DNA from 2 places in the Arthrobacter sp. HS15c genome. Region 1 is predicted to be linked to the other one. Evidence: riboswitches for the same ligand, from Rfam matches in the RefSeq annotation. Region 1 holds a riboswitch; the other holds the start of a gene.
What was found. A riboswitch is a leader RNA that binds a small molecule or an ion and turns the genes downstream of it on or off. The one in region 1 is predicted to bind cyclic di-AMP.

Region 1 (7,810 bases):
GTGTTGCGCGCACGCACGGCCGGAGCTGGCTCAAGCCGTCCACGTGGCACCTGCGCACCCGCCTCGTCCTCGTGGCCATGGCCCTGCTGGTGGCCATCTGCGGAGCGGTGGGCCTGTTCAGCTACGCGTCCATGGATTCGTTCCTGACCCGCCAGCTCGACGAACAGCTCAGCCAGGCCGCATCCCGCTCCAACGACCCCGGCCGCCCGCCGCTGGGTGGCTTCAACGGCCGGCCTGACCCGCTCGATTCCCGCGGCCAGAGCGTGGGCACCCTCAACGCCCGGATCCTGGACAGCCAGGTCAACAGCGCCGGGTTCCTGGCCTCCGACACCACCCGCTCCCCCCTGTCGGCCCAGGACAAAGAGATCCTTCTTGCCCTCCAGAAAGACTCCAGCCCCGTAGACAGGACCCTCTCCAACGGCGATTACCGGCTGGTGGCGGTGCAAACCAACTACGGCGATGTCCTGGTGACCGGGCTCCCGCTCGCCGGGAAGGAAAGCACGCTCACCTCGCTGGTGTGGACGTTTGTGTTTGTTTCCCTCGGCGGGCTGGTGCTGATCGGCCTGGCCGGGACCATCCTGATCCGGCGCACCATGCAGCCGCTGGAGCAGCTGTCCGAAGTCGCTACCCGCGTTTCGCGGCTCCCGCTGGACGCCGGCGAGGTGGCACTCGCGGTGCGCGTCCCGCCGTCGAACTCCAACCCCGGAACCGAGGTGGGCAGCGTAGGGCACGCGCTGAACCTCATGCTGGACAACGTGGCCAGTGCGCTGCAGGCGAGGCAGCGGAGCGAGACCAAGGTACGGCAATTCGTTGCCGATGCATCACACGAGCTGCGTACCCCGCTGACGGCGATCCGCGGCTACACCGAGCTGATGCGGATGACCGAGAATTTCACCCCGGATGGGCGGAAGTCGCTGGCCCGGGTTCAAAGCCAGTCCGAGCGCATGACCACCCTGGTGGAGGACCTGCTCCTGCTTGCCCGGCTGGATGAGGGCCAGCCGCTGAAACTCAGCGAAGTGGACCTCACGCAACTGGTGGTCGAGACGGTCAGCGACGAGAAAGTCATCGCACCGGGCCACAACTGGCACCTGGAACTTCCGGACGAGCCACTGGCGGTCAACGGCGACGCCTCGCAGCTGCGCCAGGTGCTGGTCAACCTGCTCTCCAACGCCCGCAAGCACACGGCTCCCGGCACTACGGTGACCACGGCCGTGATGAGGTCCGCTGACGGCAGTGCCGTGGTGACGGTGACGGACGACGGCGGGGGGATCCCGGCCGAATTCGTGGACCACGTTTTCGCCCGGTTTGCCCGCGCAGACGCGGCGCGCACGGGCGCGGCACCGTCTGCCGGAGCCGCGGCGTCGGAAGGCACCAGCGGCCTGGGCCTGTCCATTGTCCAGTCCATCGTGGAGGCCCACGGCGGGAGCGTGGAGGTGACGTCCCGGCCGGGCCGGACCGAGTTCGCCCTGCGCCTGCCAGTGGTTTCGTGATCAATGCAAGGCAACGCACCGGCGTCGTGATCTCTGTTACCAAAATGTGACTTAATCGCCAGGCTCCTGTACCGTCGATTAGGTGCGGTTCCCTATTGGGCCGCATGTCCGGAGGACGCCAAGCTCTGCCGCTTCCCGGATTCCGCTTGACCAGGCAGAGGCGGGGGACCCAGAGTCCCGGGCATTTGATGCCCTTGGGGTGAAGCCAGCACGTGATGTTTCCGTGTGGCCGGATGCCCTCATCCGAACCCGACAGCTAACTCCGCAGGTGTGAGAGGCGATTCATCATGTCTGAATTTAAGGTAGAAGCACGCCCGCAGAGCGGGTCAACACATTCCCACGGCCGCCGCAGGCTCGCTGAAGCGGAAGCACCGGCACCCGCAAAGGCCACGTCCCGGCTGGCTAAAATCCCGTCTTTGGGTCGCCGTGCAGCCGTGTTCACCGCTGCGTGTGCCCTGCTCATCGGCGTGGGTGCCGCTGGCCAGGCCTCTGAGTCCAGCCTTCCGGTAGCCGCCAGCGAAACCCAGCCGTCGCCCGAAGCATCCGCTGCCGCCGACATCCAGTCCAATTTGAGCTTCGAGAAGGCCGAAATCCAGGCGCAGCCCGCCCCGGCACCCGCACCGGCTGAGATCAGCGTTGCACCGCAGGCCGCCGAGCCGGCACCGGCACCTGCCCCCGCTCCTGCACCGGAACCGGCGCCTGCCCCCGTGGTGGCCGTCAACGATCCGGCCGGAGCCCAGGCCTACGCTGCCGGCCAGCTCGCCAGCTATGGCTGGTCCGCTGACCAGATGCAGTGCCTGCAGACGCTGTGGACCAAGGAATCCGACTGGACCACCACGGCCACCAATGCGAGCAGCGGCGCCTACGGCATCGTCCAGTCGCTGCCCGCCGAGAAGATGGCTAGCGCCGGTGCGGACTACCTCACCAACTACCGCACTCAGATCAACTGGGGCCTGAACTACATCCAGGAGCGCTACCAGTCGCCGTGCGGTGCCCTGAACTTCCACTTGTCGCACAACTGGTACTAAGCCGGCGTCTCCGGCTTCCGACCAACGCAGGCAGCAGGCCCTGAATCCCCCGGTTCAGGGCCTGCTGCTTTTGGCGTCGCCGCCTCCACAGCAGCTTCACAGCCATGGCCTAAAGCGCTCACAACACCGGACGCCATCCTTGATGCATGACACCTACAGGCCAGGCGCAACGCGCACCGCAGCGGACCGCCCCCTTGCCCGCGACGCCGGCAGCCGAGTCCCGCTGCCACCCTGTTGATGTCCTGCCCGGAGTACCTGTCCTTGAGGTGGCTGTCCCTGTCTATAACGCGGAACAGAGCCTCGAGGCCGCGATCCGCCGCCTCCACCGGCACCTCAGCAGCGCCTTCCCGCAGTCGTTCCGGATCACGGTCGCTGACAACGCCAGCACGGACGGGACGTTGAGGATTGCCGAGCGGATAGCCCGGGAGCTGCGCGACCTGACCGTTATCCGGCTGAGCGAGGCAGGGCGGGGAAATGCCCTGCGCACTGTCTGGCTCGCGTCGCCGTCGCCGGTCCTGGCGTATCTTGACCTGGACCTTGAGCCGTCGGCGCTGGACCCGCTGCTGGCTCCGCTGTTGGCGGGGCAGGCAGATGTGGCGACCGGCGCCCGCAGGGGCAATCCGGCGTCGGGCCCACTGCGGCGCGGGTTCCTCCCCCGGTGCCTCAGCCTGGTGCTCCGGTCGGTGTCCGGCGCACGGTTCAGTGATCCGCAATGCGGCGCAAAGGCCATCCGGTCCGAAGCCGCCCGGCGCCTCCTCCCCCACACCGCCAACAACTCCTGGTTCTTCGACACCGAACTGCTGGTCCTGGCCAACACCTGCGGCCTGCGCGTACTCGAGGTGGCCGTGGAATGGACCGACGCGTCGGATTCCAACGTCGATTACAGCCGGACTGCCCTTGCTTATCTCCGCGACGCAGGGAGGCTCCGGCGCGACCTGCGGTCCGGCCGGATCCCGGTGCCCGCGGTCCGGGCTTCCCTGTCCTGCGGCTCCGGGCCATACTTGGGCCATGAAATTCACCACCACCATCCTGGGCAGCGGCAACAAGGCAGGCATTGAGGTTCCGGAGGAGGTTGTCGCCGCCCTCGGCGCGGGCAAGCGTCCGCCCGTTGTAGTGACCATCCACGGCAAGAGCTATCGGAGCAGCATCGCGGTGATGGGCGGGCAGAACATGGTCGGTGTGAGCACCACCAACCGGGAATTCACGGGCGTCGCGGCCGGCGACACCGTCGAGGTGGACGTGGAACTGGATACCCAGCCGCGCGTCATCGAGGTTCCGGGCGACCTGGCAGCAGCGCTGGCTGCGGAACCTGACGCCCAGGCGTTCTATGCCACGCTGAACTACAGCTCGCAGCGCCGCTACGTGGAGCCGCTCGGGGATGCCAAAACGGCGGAAACCCGGGCCAGGCGGATCGCGAAGGTGGTCACCGACCTCAAAGCCGGAAAGAAATGACCTGCCTGCCCGCCGCGTCCGTTTCCACTGCGGCAGTGACCGCGCTGTAGTCGCGTATATGGAGAACGCCGTCCGGCAGCGGGCCCGTGTTGGGGCCGACGGCCACGGTCCGGATGCCCGCGGCCACCCCGGCTGCGATTCCGGCCGGCGCATCCTCGAACACAACGGCGTCCGCCGGCTCCACGCCTAGCAGGCCTGCCGCCGTCAGGTACCCTTCCGGGTGCGGCTTGCCCCGCGTCACCATTTCCGCCGTCACGGCAGCGGCCGGCATGCTGAGCCCCGCAGCGTCCATGCGGATATCAGCCAGGATCCGGTCCGCAGAGGTCACCAGCGCCACTGCCTCGGCGGGCAGGCTCCGGAGCAGTGCGGCGGCGCCTGGCACCGCAACGATGCCGGCCGTCCGCACCCGCTCCATGGCGCCGAGTTCCTTCGTGAGTGCCACGACGTCGGCCCCGGCCGGAGCGAACCGGCGCACGGTATCGGCCGCCTGGATGCCGTGGGACGTGCGGAGGATTTCAGCAATGTCCAGCCCGTAGCGGCCGGCGAATTCGCCCCAGACCTGCTCCACCACCGCCGTCGAATCCACGAGGGTGCCGTCCATGTCAAAAAGGACGGCGCGGCAGGTGAGCGTGCGGGAAGCAGCAGGCGCGGGGAGGTTCATGCTCCCCATTTTGCCCCAGGTTTTGACCTAGGCGTCTTTTGACCTAGGCGTCGCGTCCCGGGATGTACTGCACGGCCCATTTGTTCCCGTCGGGGTCGGCAAAGTAGACGAAGTGCCCCCAGTCCTGAATGTCGATATCGCTCACATCAACGCCGTTGCCCTTGAGGTGGTCGTGGGCGGCTTGGATGTCGCTGACCACCATCTGCAGGCTCGGGGCCGTGCCTGGAGGGGCGTCATTGAGGCCTTCGCCGATGCAAATGGAGCAGGCCGAGCCTGGCGGCGTCAGCTGGACGAAGCGGATGCCGTCCATGGGCCGCTCGTCGAAATCCGGGTTGAACCCCACCTTGTTGACATAAAAGTCCTTGGCGCGGTCGACGTCGGATACAGGCACAAAAACGAGTTCAAGTTTCCAGTCCATCCGCACAGGCTAACCGGGCGGCGGTGAATCCGGAACCCCCGGAAATTCGCGGGCGGCCCGGGCGCAGTCCTGCAGACGGCCGGGGGCTCAGCCGTGCTGCGTTCCTCGGCCGGTCCCAGGCTCAGCCCGGCCTAGCCTGCGATCCCGTACAGGCGGTCGCCGGCGTCACCCAGGCCGGGGACGATATAGGACTTCTCGTTGAGCTTCTCGTCGATTGACGCCAGGACGATCGTCACGTTGGCGTCGGCGAGTTCCTCTTCCAGCTTGGCCAGCCCTTCCGGGGCGGCAAGGAGGCAGATGCAGGTGACGTCGGATGCGCCGCGTTTGAACAGGAACTTGATGGCCTCCCGCAGTGTGCCGCCGGTGGCCAGCATGGGGTCCAGCACAAAAATCTGCCGGTCCGTGAGGTCGTCGGGGAGCCTCTCGGCGTAGGTGATGATGTCCAGGGTTTCCTCGTCCCGGGCCATGCCCAGGAAGCCAACCTCTGCGGTGGGGACCAGTTTGGTCATGCCTTCGAGCATTCCCAGGCCGGCGCGGAGGATGGGGACCACCAGCGGTGTGGGCTTGGTGAAGGCCGTGCCCACCGTGCTGCTCACCGGTGTCTCGATGGTGACAGGCTGGGTGCGGACGTCGCGCGTGGCCTCGTAGGCAAGGAGAGTCACCAGCTCTTCCGTCAGCTGACGGAAGACCGGGGACGGGGTGTTTTTGTCCCGCAGGACGGTGAGCTTATGGGCGACCAGCGGGTGGTCCACAACGAGAGTGCGCATGGGTCAAAACTACCATCCGGGCAGTGAGGCCCAGGGCCTGGATTCAGCCCGTCTGGTCGTCCCGGAGGACGGGGTGTTCGAACGTGGGTGCCGGGCCGGCGTGCTCGCGTTTGCGCAGCAGATGGAACAGCCGGTGCGCCAGGATCACCACGCCTACCCAGGCCAGCCCCAGGAACCAGCCCGCCATCACGTCCGTCAGCCAGTGGTGCCCCAGGAACACCCGGCTCAGGCCCATGGCGATGATGAAGATCACCCCGGCGGCGATGGCCGTGATGCGCGCCCAGAGGATCTCGAACTGAAGGCACATGATGTACACCAGGACCCCGATTACCACCGTGGTGTTGAGCGTGTGGCCGCTGGGAAAAGAGGGCGAGGATTCGTACGGCGGGACGGCTTCGGAGTGGTCCGGGCGGGTGCGGCCGACAAGCCTTTTGCCGACAGTGGTTGCAAACGTGGAGACGGCAGCCGCTCCGCCCACCAGGATGATCGGCCGCCAGGTTCTGCTCAGGAAGGTGAGCCAGGCAGTGATGATGCTGGCCAGGATGGGCATGCCGATGCCCCCTCCGATGTTGGTGAAGGCAGTTACTGCGGTGTCCAGGGCCGGGTTGCGGAGGTCCTGGGACAGCTGCAGTGCGGGCAGGTCCAGGGACGCCAGGCCCTGTTCATCCACCACGTCGCCATACACCTCGGCACCCAGCAGCGCCATGATGATCACCAGCGTGCCGCCCACCAACAGTGTGGTCCACAGCGCAGCGTACGGCTTGAACCATCGGCCCAGGCGATCCCTAAGGGTGTCCACGTCCATGTCGCCTCCCCGGCGTCAATGCTTTGCAAGGCTGGATATCCATCGAAACTATCATTGAGCCATGGTCCCCGCTGAAAAGAACCACCTTGCCTGGATGGGTCTTGCCCTGGACGAAGCCCGGCGCGCCCTGGCGACTGCGGATGTGCCCATCGGGGCCGTGGTGATAGGGCCCGACGGCGCCGTGCTGGGTTCCGGACGGAACCAGCGGGAGGAGCTGGGCGACCCTACTGCCCACGCAGAAGTGGTTGCCATCCGCGAGGCCGCGGACCGGCTGCGTGAACGATCGAGGTTGGACGGCGGCAGCGATGATGGCTGGCGGCTGGCGGACTGCACCCTGGTAGTGACCCTGGAGCCGTGCGCCATGTGCGCCGGTGCTGTTGTCCTGGCCAGGATTCCGCGGGTGGTGTTCGGGGCGTGGGATGAGAAAGCCGGCGCCGCAGGTTCCGTTTTTGATGTGCTCCGCGAGCGCCGCCTCAACCACTGGGTGGAGGTCTACGGCGGTGTCAGGGAGGAGGAATGCGGGGCCCTGCTCCGGGATTTCTTCGCCGCGCACCGTAGCCGCGCCTAGGAGCCTTGGCCGGCGGCATCGAGCGCGTCGATCCGGTCCTGCCGGGAGGCGGGCGAGTCCAGGCTGAACGAGCGGAAGTCGCCCAGTTGGTCCCGGATCCACGCCTCCACTTCTGCTATTCGCCGGCTTGCTGCCGGGGTGGGCCCGTCAAACAACCAATGAGCTATCCGCGCCTTCGAGGGATCGTACTGCCAGAGTCCGATGATCCGGCCGCGGTCCAGGATGGGATGGTCCGGAAGGTCGGCCTGCAGCGCCAGGGTGGAGCCCAGCACGTTCCTGTCCCTGTCCTGCTCCGCGAACATGTCCGCTGAATTCCGCCGGAGCAGGACAAGGGAGTCGGTGCCGGCGAGCAATTGGATCTGCTCCCCAGCCGGTGCCTCGAAAGCGGCGAGACGCTCGACGTCGTCGGGAAGCATCCACAGCACCTCACCGTTCGCTGCCGGAACCTCCACAGCCCCGACCGCGGCGAGCCCCGCCTTCGTGTGCGCGAGGGTGAACCCCGTGAACCACTGCGACTGTTTAACTGTGGCACCGCCGGTCCAGCCGAGGTAGCGCTCCAGGAGGAGGCTGCGGGCGGCGTCGTGGTCCATGGCTGTGGGCGGCAGTCCCCACAGCGTGTAG
Region 2 (7,810 bases), on a different contig from region 1:
CCGCCGTGCGGCAGGCCCCGCAGCAGCGCCCCGCGTTGCCGCAGCAGTGGCCGCGGACAGGCCCCGGGATCCACAGCGCGATGCGCGCCGCCGCCGGGGCCCTTTCCGGCAGATCACCGATTTCGCAGCCGCCAGCGGCGTAGGCCAAAAGGCCGGCATCGCCCTAGCGGCCACCGGCCTGGTCCTCACCGTCACGGTGCCGGCCACCAGCCCCGTGCTGGCCACGCCCGACGCCGGCCAGCAGGCTTCGGCTGTTTCCGCAGCTCCACAGCCTGAAATCTCTGCCGAGGCAGCCGCAAGAATCGACTTCAGCCGCTCCTCCGTAGTCACCCAGGGTGATCCCGACGGCAAGCTCAAGCAGCTCCTGAGCGCCCAGTCGGCGGGCTCGATCACCAGGGCCGCATCCGCAGGCAGCCTGGGCGCCCCGCTGGCAAGCCTGGTCACGGCCTCCCCGTTCGGCTACCGTGTCAGCCCCATCACTGGCGGTACGGGCGACTTCCACCGCGGCCAGGACTACGTGGCCCAGTGCGGCACCTCGGTCCTGGCGGCGGCCAGCGGCACCGTGACCTTCGCCGGATGGCACCAGTACGGCGGCGGCAACCGCGTGGTGGTGGATCACGGTAACGGCCTGGAAACCACGTACAACCACCTCTCGTCGTTCAACGTCAAGGTAGGCCAGACAGTCAGCCGCGGCGACGTCGTGGCCCTCAGCGGCACCACGGGCGCCTCCACCGGCTGCCACCTCCACTTCGAGGTCCAGGTCAACGGTGAAGTCGTTGACCCCACCGGCTGGCTCTAGCCAAAATGATGGCAAACTCTCACATTCGCATGACATGCCGTGACCTGAATGTGACATTCGCTCCGAACTCCTGTACCGTCTAACTTGCGTCAACTTTTCCGAAGTTGACGTTCTTGAGTGGATTGCCTAGCTCTGCCACCGCTCAAGGTCCGTTCGCATGACATCGTCTGGCAGGGGCGGGGGAACCAATTTTGGTCTTCGAAGTCTGAAGGCCTTGGGGTTAAGTCGCAAAGCTTCTTAGGAAGCGGCGTGGCCGGGTGAACTCCCATCCGAATCCGACAGCTCACCTCGTAGGCATTGGGAGAGGCTACCTTCGTGTCTTCACGCCATAATTCTGCGCGTCACCGCGCGCAAACGGTTCGCACCAACCCTTTGGACTCCGTGTCCAAGGCTGTCAGTGCGAATGCCGGGACCGTAGGTCGCCAGGCTGCTGTCATCGCAGCTGCATCAGGTCTGATCCTGAGCATGGGGCTTCCGGCCAACGCAGCGGACACCACCGCTGGCGTATCAGCATCCACCGAGTCCGGCTCGCAGACTGCCCTTGCCGTCACCGCTGCCCCCACGGCCACCGTCTCCTTCGAACGCCCCGTGGTCAAGACCACCCCGGCCCCGAAGGTCGAGACGGTCCGTGCGCAGTCCACTGACACGGAACGCAATTCCGAGGCAACGGCCACCACAGCCAGCAAGCTGAAGGACGCGGCATCCTCCGCGGCCGCATCCGGTCTGGCAGCAATCGCCTACACCGGCATCGGCCACCCCTACGTCTGGGGCGGCACCTCTCCCAGCGGCTGGGACTGCTCCGGCTTCACCCAGTGGGTCTACGCCCAGGCCGGTATCAGCATTCCGCGTGTGAACGCGTGGACGGCCATGACGCCAACCTCAACACCGTCTCCCGGTGACCTTGTTATGCAGAATGGCGGCGCGCACGTAGGCATCTACGTCGGCAACGGCATGATGATCAGCGCCCTGAACCCGTCACAGGGAACGCTGCTGCACTCCGTGGCCTCCACCGGCGGCGGATCCTTCTACACCATGAAGTAGAAGAACCGCCCCCCGCTAGAACACTTTTCGCTAAATCCCCGTTCGGGGTGTGCCGGCGTACCCCCAAGATGCCGGCGCACCCAAAGCCCTTGGCCTGCCTGTGCGGTCCTAAGGAAAACGAAAGAGAGAAATAATGACTACACGTGCAACTGTTGCACGGCACCGCGCGGAGGTCACCAAGACCAACTCGCTGGCTGTCATTGCCAAGGCCGTCGGCGACAACGCCGGTGGCATGGGTCGCCAGGCCGCGGTTATCGCTGCTGCCTCCGGCCTGGTCCTGACCAGTGGTATCGCGGCCAACGCTGCAGACACCAACGTCCAGCGTGAATCCGCTTCCGCGTCCAACCTTGAGGTTGAGGTTTCCGCTCCGGCCATCATCTCGGCTGCTTCCACCATTGCCATCTCCTACGAGAAGCCCGCCGTGACCACCACGCCGGCTCCCGTCGTTGAAGCACCCGAGCCCGTAGCTGAGGCCCCGGCTCCCGCTGCCCAGGCCGTTGCCACTGTCAAGGTAGCCGCAGCCGCAGCCCCCAAGGCACCGGTCGCCGCCAGCAGCAAGGGCCAGGCCATCCTGTCCGCAGCCTACGCCCAGCTGGGCGTCAACCAGGACTGCACCATGCTGGTCACCAACGCACTGGCCGCCGTGGGCATCAACTTCCACGACTGGCCCGCCGGCTACCTGTCCCTGGGACAGACCGTGAGCGCCGCCGAGGCCCAGCCCGGCGACCTGATCTACTACGCCGACGGCGGCGCGGGCGTTGCGCACGTAGCTGTCTACGCCGGCAACGGCCAGGCGGTGCACGGCGGCTACAACGGCAACCAGACCGTTGTTTTCAGCGCCAACGTCGGCTCCGGCCCGGTTTTCATCCGCGTCCGCTAATCTCCACGGCAACGCTTCGCAAGGACCCCCGCCCTACGGCGGGGGTCCTCTGCTTTAACGGCCCCCTCAGGGTCACGGGCCCGGCAGCCGACCGTCGACACGGGCACACCCCAAAACTGCGGATTAGTTGATCCCGGCTTTCTTTGTTTACTCTTGTGGTGTCGATCCATAGCCCGGACATGCCGAGGGCAGCCGGCCCTCGCGCCCCTGACGGGTGCGGCCGTGAAGAGGTACGTGCATGCGCACTCTCGTTCTGAATGCTGGATATGAACCGCTGGCGGTAATCACCTTCCGCCGGGCGCTGGTCCTTGTGCTCACAGGGAAGGCAAGCGTTGTAGCGGAAGGCGAGGACCCTGTAGTGGGGCCACAGGAGATTCTGGGCCGCCCGTCCGTGATCCTCCTGAACCGCTACATCCGCCCCCGATACAACCAGTCCACTGCCGTGAGCCGCCGGGGAGTGCTGCGCCGGGACGGGCACAGATGTGCATACTGTGGCAAAGCGGCGCACACCATCGATCATGTCCAGCCCAAGTCCCGCGGTGGCGCCGATTCCTGGGAAAACCTGGTGGCCGCATGCCTGCGCTGCAACAACGTGAAAGGTGACCACACGCCGGGGGAGATGGGCTGGAAGCTCCGTTTCATTCCGGAACCACCGCACGGCACCATCTGGCAGATCAAGGAACTGGAAAAGCCCACGCCGGCGTGGGACCCCTTCCTCCTGCCCGAAAAAGCTGCCTGAACCAATTCCTCCCGGCCCCGCTAGGCTGGGATCGTGCTTTTTGATGCCTTCGAATTCGACGCCGTCGTCCTGGCGGGCGGCCGCTCGTCGCGGCTGGGCGGCGTGCCCAAGCAGGCGCTGACGTACGACGGCGCCACCCTCCTGCAGCGCTCCCTGGCCGCGGCGGCAGGCGCGCGGTCGGTAGTGGTGGTAGGCCCGGACCCGGGCCCATTGCCCGGGGGGGTGGTCACCTGCCGGGAGGAACCGCCGTTTGCCGGGCCGGCGTCGGCAATTGCCGCGGGCTTGGCCGCGCTCGGTGGAACGGCCGGGCCGCGTCCGCCCTTCACCCTTCTGCTGGCCTGCGATATGCCAAACGTGGGCGTTGCGGTTGAAGCCCTTCGTTTGGCCCTTCGGCCCGGCGACGGCGCCATGGCCGTCTCGCCGGACGGACACCGCCAGCCCCTCGCAGGTTTTTACAGCACCGCGGCACTGCAGCGTTCCGTGCAGGACCTCGTCTCCCGCGGTGCCTTAATGAACGGCTCTGTGTCCGCTCTCCTTGCTAGGCTGGACGTGCAGCTTGTCACCGTCCCGGCGGGCTCCACGGATGACGTGGATACCTGGGATGATGCCGCCGCGCTTGGAGTGGCCGGCCGGGAACCATGACCAGGTTCCGGACCTGCGTGGCCGCAGTTGAATTGGGAGGCAATCAGTGAAGAGCCAGGATGAGACGCTGGAAGAATGGTGCAGGGCGCTCCTTCAGGCCTACGAGCTCGAAGACGTCCAGATAGACGTTAACGCCATCCTTTCGCTTGCCGGAGTGGCTGCGCATTCCGTGGTGCGGCCGGCCGCGCCGCTGACCACCTTTATTGCGGGCTTTGCCGCAGGACTTGCCACCGGCTCGGGCCAGGCAACGGACGCGGCCTCCATGTCGGTGGCCATGGACGTGGCCCGCACCCTGGCCGCGGGCTACGATTCTGCCTCCGCCGGGACCCCCGGCGAATGACGGCTGGCCCCGGCGACAACGACGAAGCACCCAAGCAGGACGCACAGGACGAACCCGCCAGGCACCTCGCCCATACCTGGGAGGAAGCCCGCCAGGCTGCCTTCGGCTGTGCCGCGCCGATACCGGCCGGGCGGGTCCCGTTGCAGCAGGCCCTTGGCCGGACCCTTGCCGGGGACATCACCGCGCTCCAGGACATGCCGCACTACGCCTCGTCCGCCATGGATGGCTGGGCGGTTAACGGCACCGGCCCCTGGATCCTGGCCGAGGCCGGCCAGCGGCTGGCGCCGCACGAGGCCAGCCCCATCGTCACCGGCGGCCTGATACCGGCCGGCGCCAAAGCCGTACTCCGCAGCGAGAGCGCGGTCCTGGGCAAAGACGACGACGGGCTGCCCGTCCTGATGGTCGGCGGCGGCGCACGTCCCGGCGAACCGAAGAACGGCCAGCACGTCAGGAAAGCCGGCGAGGAAGCATCCATGGGTGACGTGCTGGTCAAGGCAGGAGCCACCCTCAACCCGGCCCACCTGGCAGTGGCGGCCCTGGCCGGCCACGACGACCTGCTGGTGCAGGGCAAACCGGTGGTCAAACTGCTGCTGACCGGATCCGAGGTGGTGACCCACGGGATGCCGGCGCCCGGGCAGGTCCGTGACACGTTCGGCCCCCAGCTGGCCGCCGTCGTCGACATGCTGGGCGGCATCCCCGCCGGGCAGGAAAAGATCGGCGACTCCTACGGGGAATGGCTCGCAGCCCTGGAGGACGTGGCCGAGCCCGGCGGTGAGGTTGCCGCCTTCCCGCCTGCCGACGTCGTCATCACCACCGGCGGCACCGGCCGCTCGGCAACCGACCACCTTCGCCGGGCCGTCGCCGAACTGGGCGGCCGGCTGGTCATTGACGGCATCGCCATGCGTCCAGGCCACCCGGCCGTCCTCGCGGAACTGCCGGACGGCAGGTTTGTCCTCGGGCTACCCGGCAACCCGCTGGCCGCCATGATGGCGCTGTCTACCGTGGGTGCTCCGTTGCTCGCGGCCCTCGGGCACGGGTCCATGCCGGCTGTCCAGGAAGTGCCCTCCGGAACCACCGTCGAGCCGGATCCCGGACGGACCCGGCTGATGCCGTTCCGGCTGCTCTACGGCATGGCATCGCCGGCCCAGCACACCGGCCCCGGCATGATGCGGGGGCTGGCATCGGCCGACGGCGTGATGGTAGTGCCTCCGCACGGAGTGCAGCTCGGTGAAACAGTCCCGGCGTTCGCCCTGCCCTGGGGTCCGCCGCTCGACACCCCCGCACCACCCGGAGCCAAGGCCAAGACCCCTGCACGGGCTGCCCGTAAGGCAGGCTCCAAGCCGGCGGCACCGGCAGGCCCTGTGGACTGGAGTGCACTCCTGGGCTGACCGTGGCGTGGCTGGCTTAGTGCCGTTGCCCTTGCAATGATGGAGTCATGAACAGGCACCCTGCCCATTGCCGGCAAGTACGGGACACACTGCAGGGCTTCCGCTCCCGGTCCAAGGAACAGCCATGGGCCGCGTAACGCAGCGCCGCAAGGTCCACCGCTACGTGCTGGACGGGTCGCCCCAGGCCCTCGAGTTCCCCGTGCGGCATCGGGAGGACACCCTGGCCGTGGAGGAACCCCTGGAAATCCGGCTGGGCTCCCTCTCCTTTTCGGTCACGATGCGCACTCCCGGCGACGACTTCGACCTCGTGGCCGGATTCCTCGTGTCCGAAGGGATCATCTGGACCCCCGAGCAGCTGGTGTCGCTGCGGTTCTGTGCCGGGGAGGACGAAAACGGCGTGCAGACGTTCAACGTCGTGGAGGCCCAGCTGCGCCCCGACGTCGAGGTCCCTACGATCGGCCGGAATGTCTATACCTCCAGCTCGTGCGGAATCTGCGGCACGGATTCGATCGAGGCCGTCCGGAAGTCGTCGCACTACAGCCCCGCAGCTGACCCAGTCTCGGTGCCGGCAGCCATTCTTGCTTCGCTGCCTGACCGCCTTCGCGAGGCCCAGGCGGTCTTTGACGTCACCGGGGGAGTGCACGCTGCCGGACTGTTCAGGATAGGGGACGACGGCGGGGTGGAGCTTTTGTGCCTCCGCGAGGATGTGGGCCGGCACAACGCCGTGGACAAGGTGGTGGGTTGGGCCCTGCGGGAGCGGATGCTTCCGCTGTCCGGCCTGGTGCTCCAGGTCTCCGGACGGGCGTCCTTCGAGTTGGTGCAGAAGGCGGCGCTGGCCGGCATCCCCGTGCTGGCCGCCGTCAGTGCGCCCTCCAGTCTGGCCGTGGAGCTCGCGGAGGCGAGCGGACTGACCCTGGCCGGGTTCAGCCGGGGGACAAGCCTGAACGTTTATGCCGGGCAGCACAGGATTACTGTGCCAGCTCCGGCTGAGAATCCGGTGCGGGTCCGGGGATAAAAAACTGGTATGGAACCGGGCCCGCGGAGGCTTGGTTATTACGCTACTAAGCAGTAGATTTTATCCATCGAATGGACACTTTGATCCAGTTTCAAGCGTTAAAGAGGGCTTACATTGCATGACGACCGACGGATCACGGAAGTCCGCCTGGACCGTTTCGTACGCGAACGGATCATCCCCGCTGTCTACACACGCAGCGTTCCACTGACCCTGAGCAGCTGGGATGTGCTGGACGAACCGGTGACCGTGATGGAGGCGCTTCGGCACGACTTTGTGCCCCAGGAGCCGGGTGCCGCCTGGGGCAAGCCCTGGGGAACCAAATGGCTGAGGCTGCAGGGTGACGTCCCGGAATCCTGGGGCACCGACCCCGACACCACGGTGGAAATCGTGGTGGACCTTGGCTTCACCAACGAGACCCCGGGCTTCCAGTGCGAGGGGATCGCGTGGCGCCCTGACGGCACCATCATCAAGGCCATCTCGCCGCGGAACCAGTACATCCCGCTGAAGCTGCTGGGCAGCGGCATGGCCGTGGACTTCTACGTCGAGGCAGCAGCCAACCCTGACGTCGCGCAGGGCTGGACCTTCGCTGCCACCCCGTATGGTGACAAGGCCACGGCCGGCACGGCACCGCAGTACCGGCTGGGCAGCATCGCCATCGCGGAACTCAACCAGACCGTATGGGAGCTCCAGCAGGATATCTGGACCCTTGCCGGGCTGATGCATGAGCTCCCCATGGAGCAGCCCCGGCGCCACGAAATCCTCCGCGCGCTTGAGCGGATGATGGACGCCATGGACCCGGACAACATCGCCGGCACCGCCGCCGCCGGGCGCCAGGTGCTGGCGGAGGTACTGTCCAGGCCGGCCTACGCCTCCGCGCACCACCTTATGGCCACCGGCCACGCCCACATCGACTCCGCCTGGCTCTGGCCGGTGCGCGAAACCATCCGCAAGTGCGCCAGGACCTTC

Region 2: another riboswitch for cyclic di-AMP. It lies ahead of ABV518_RS18220 (C40 family peptidase); the one in region 1 lies ahead of ABV518_RS12225 (hypothetical protein).

What each region holds. Positions count from the first base shown of each region.
Region 1 is NZ_JBFOHM010000006.1:278,056-285,865, reverse strand. Features, by position in the region: gene ABV518_RS12230 (sensor histidine kinase) at 1-1,490, shown strand, start outside; cyclic di-AMP (ydaO/yuaA leader) riboswitch at 1,614-1,772, shown strand; gene ABV518_RS12225 (hypothetical protein) at 1,778-2,518, shown strand; gene ABV518_RS12220 (glycosyltransferase) at 2,665-3,576, shown strand; gene ABV518_RS12215 (YdeI/OmpD-associated family protein) at 3,527-3,970, shown strand; gene ABV518_RS12210 (HAD-IA family hydrolase) at 3,951-4,631, opposite strand; gene ABV518_RS12205 (VOC family protein) at 4,675-5,049, opposite strand; gene upp (uracil phosphoribosyltransferase) at 5,181-5,816, opposite strand; gene ABV518_RS12195 (phosphatase PAP2 family protein) at 5,860-6,621, opposite strand; gene ABV518_RS12190 (nucleoside deaminase) at 6,683-7,189, shown strand; gene ABV518_RS12185 (glycosyltransferase) at 7,186-7,810, opposite strand, start outside.
Region 2 is NZ_JBFOHM010000011.1:56,919-64,728, forward strand. Features, by position in the region: gene ABV518_RS18215 (M23 family metallopeptidase) at 1-799, shown strand, start outside; cyclic di-AMP (ydaO/yuaA leader) riboswitch at 948-1,110, shown strand; gene ABV518_RS18220 (C40 family peptidase) at 1,181-1,840, shown strand; gene ABV518_RS18225 (NlpC/P60 family protein) at 1,974-2,720, shown strand; gene ABV518_RS18230 (HNH endonuclease) at 2,959-3,459, shown strand; gene ABV518_RS18235 (molybdenum cofactor guanylyltransferase) at 3,493-4,101, shown strand; gene ABV518_RS18240 (DUF6457 domain-containing protein) at 4,148-4,441, shown strand; gene ABV518_RS18245 (molybdopterin molybdotransferase MoeA) at 4,438-5,829, shown strand; gene fdhD (formate dehydrogenase accessory sulfurtransferase FdhD) at 5,954-6,844, shown strand; gene ABV518_RS18255 (alpha-mannosidase) at 6,959-7,810, shown strand, end outside.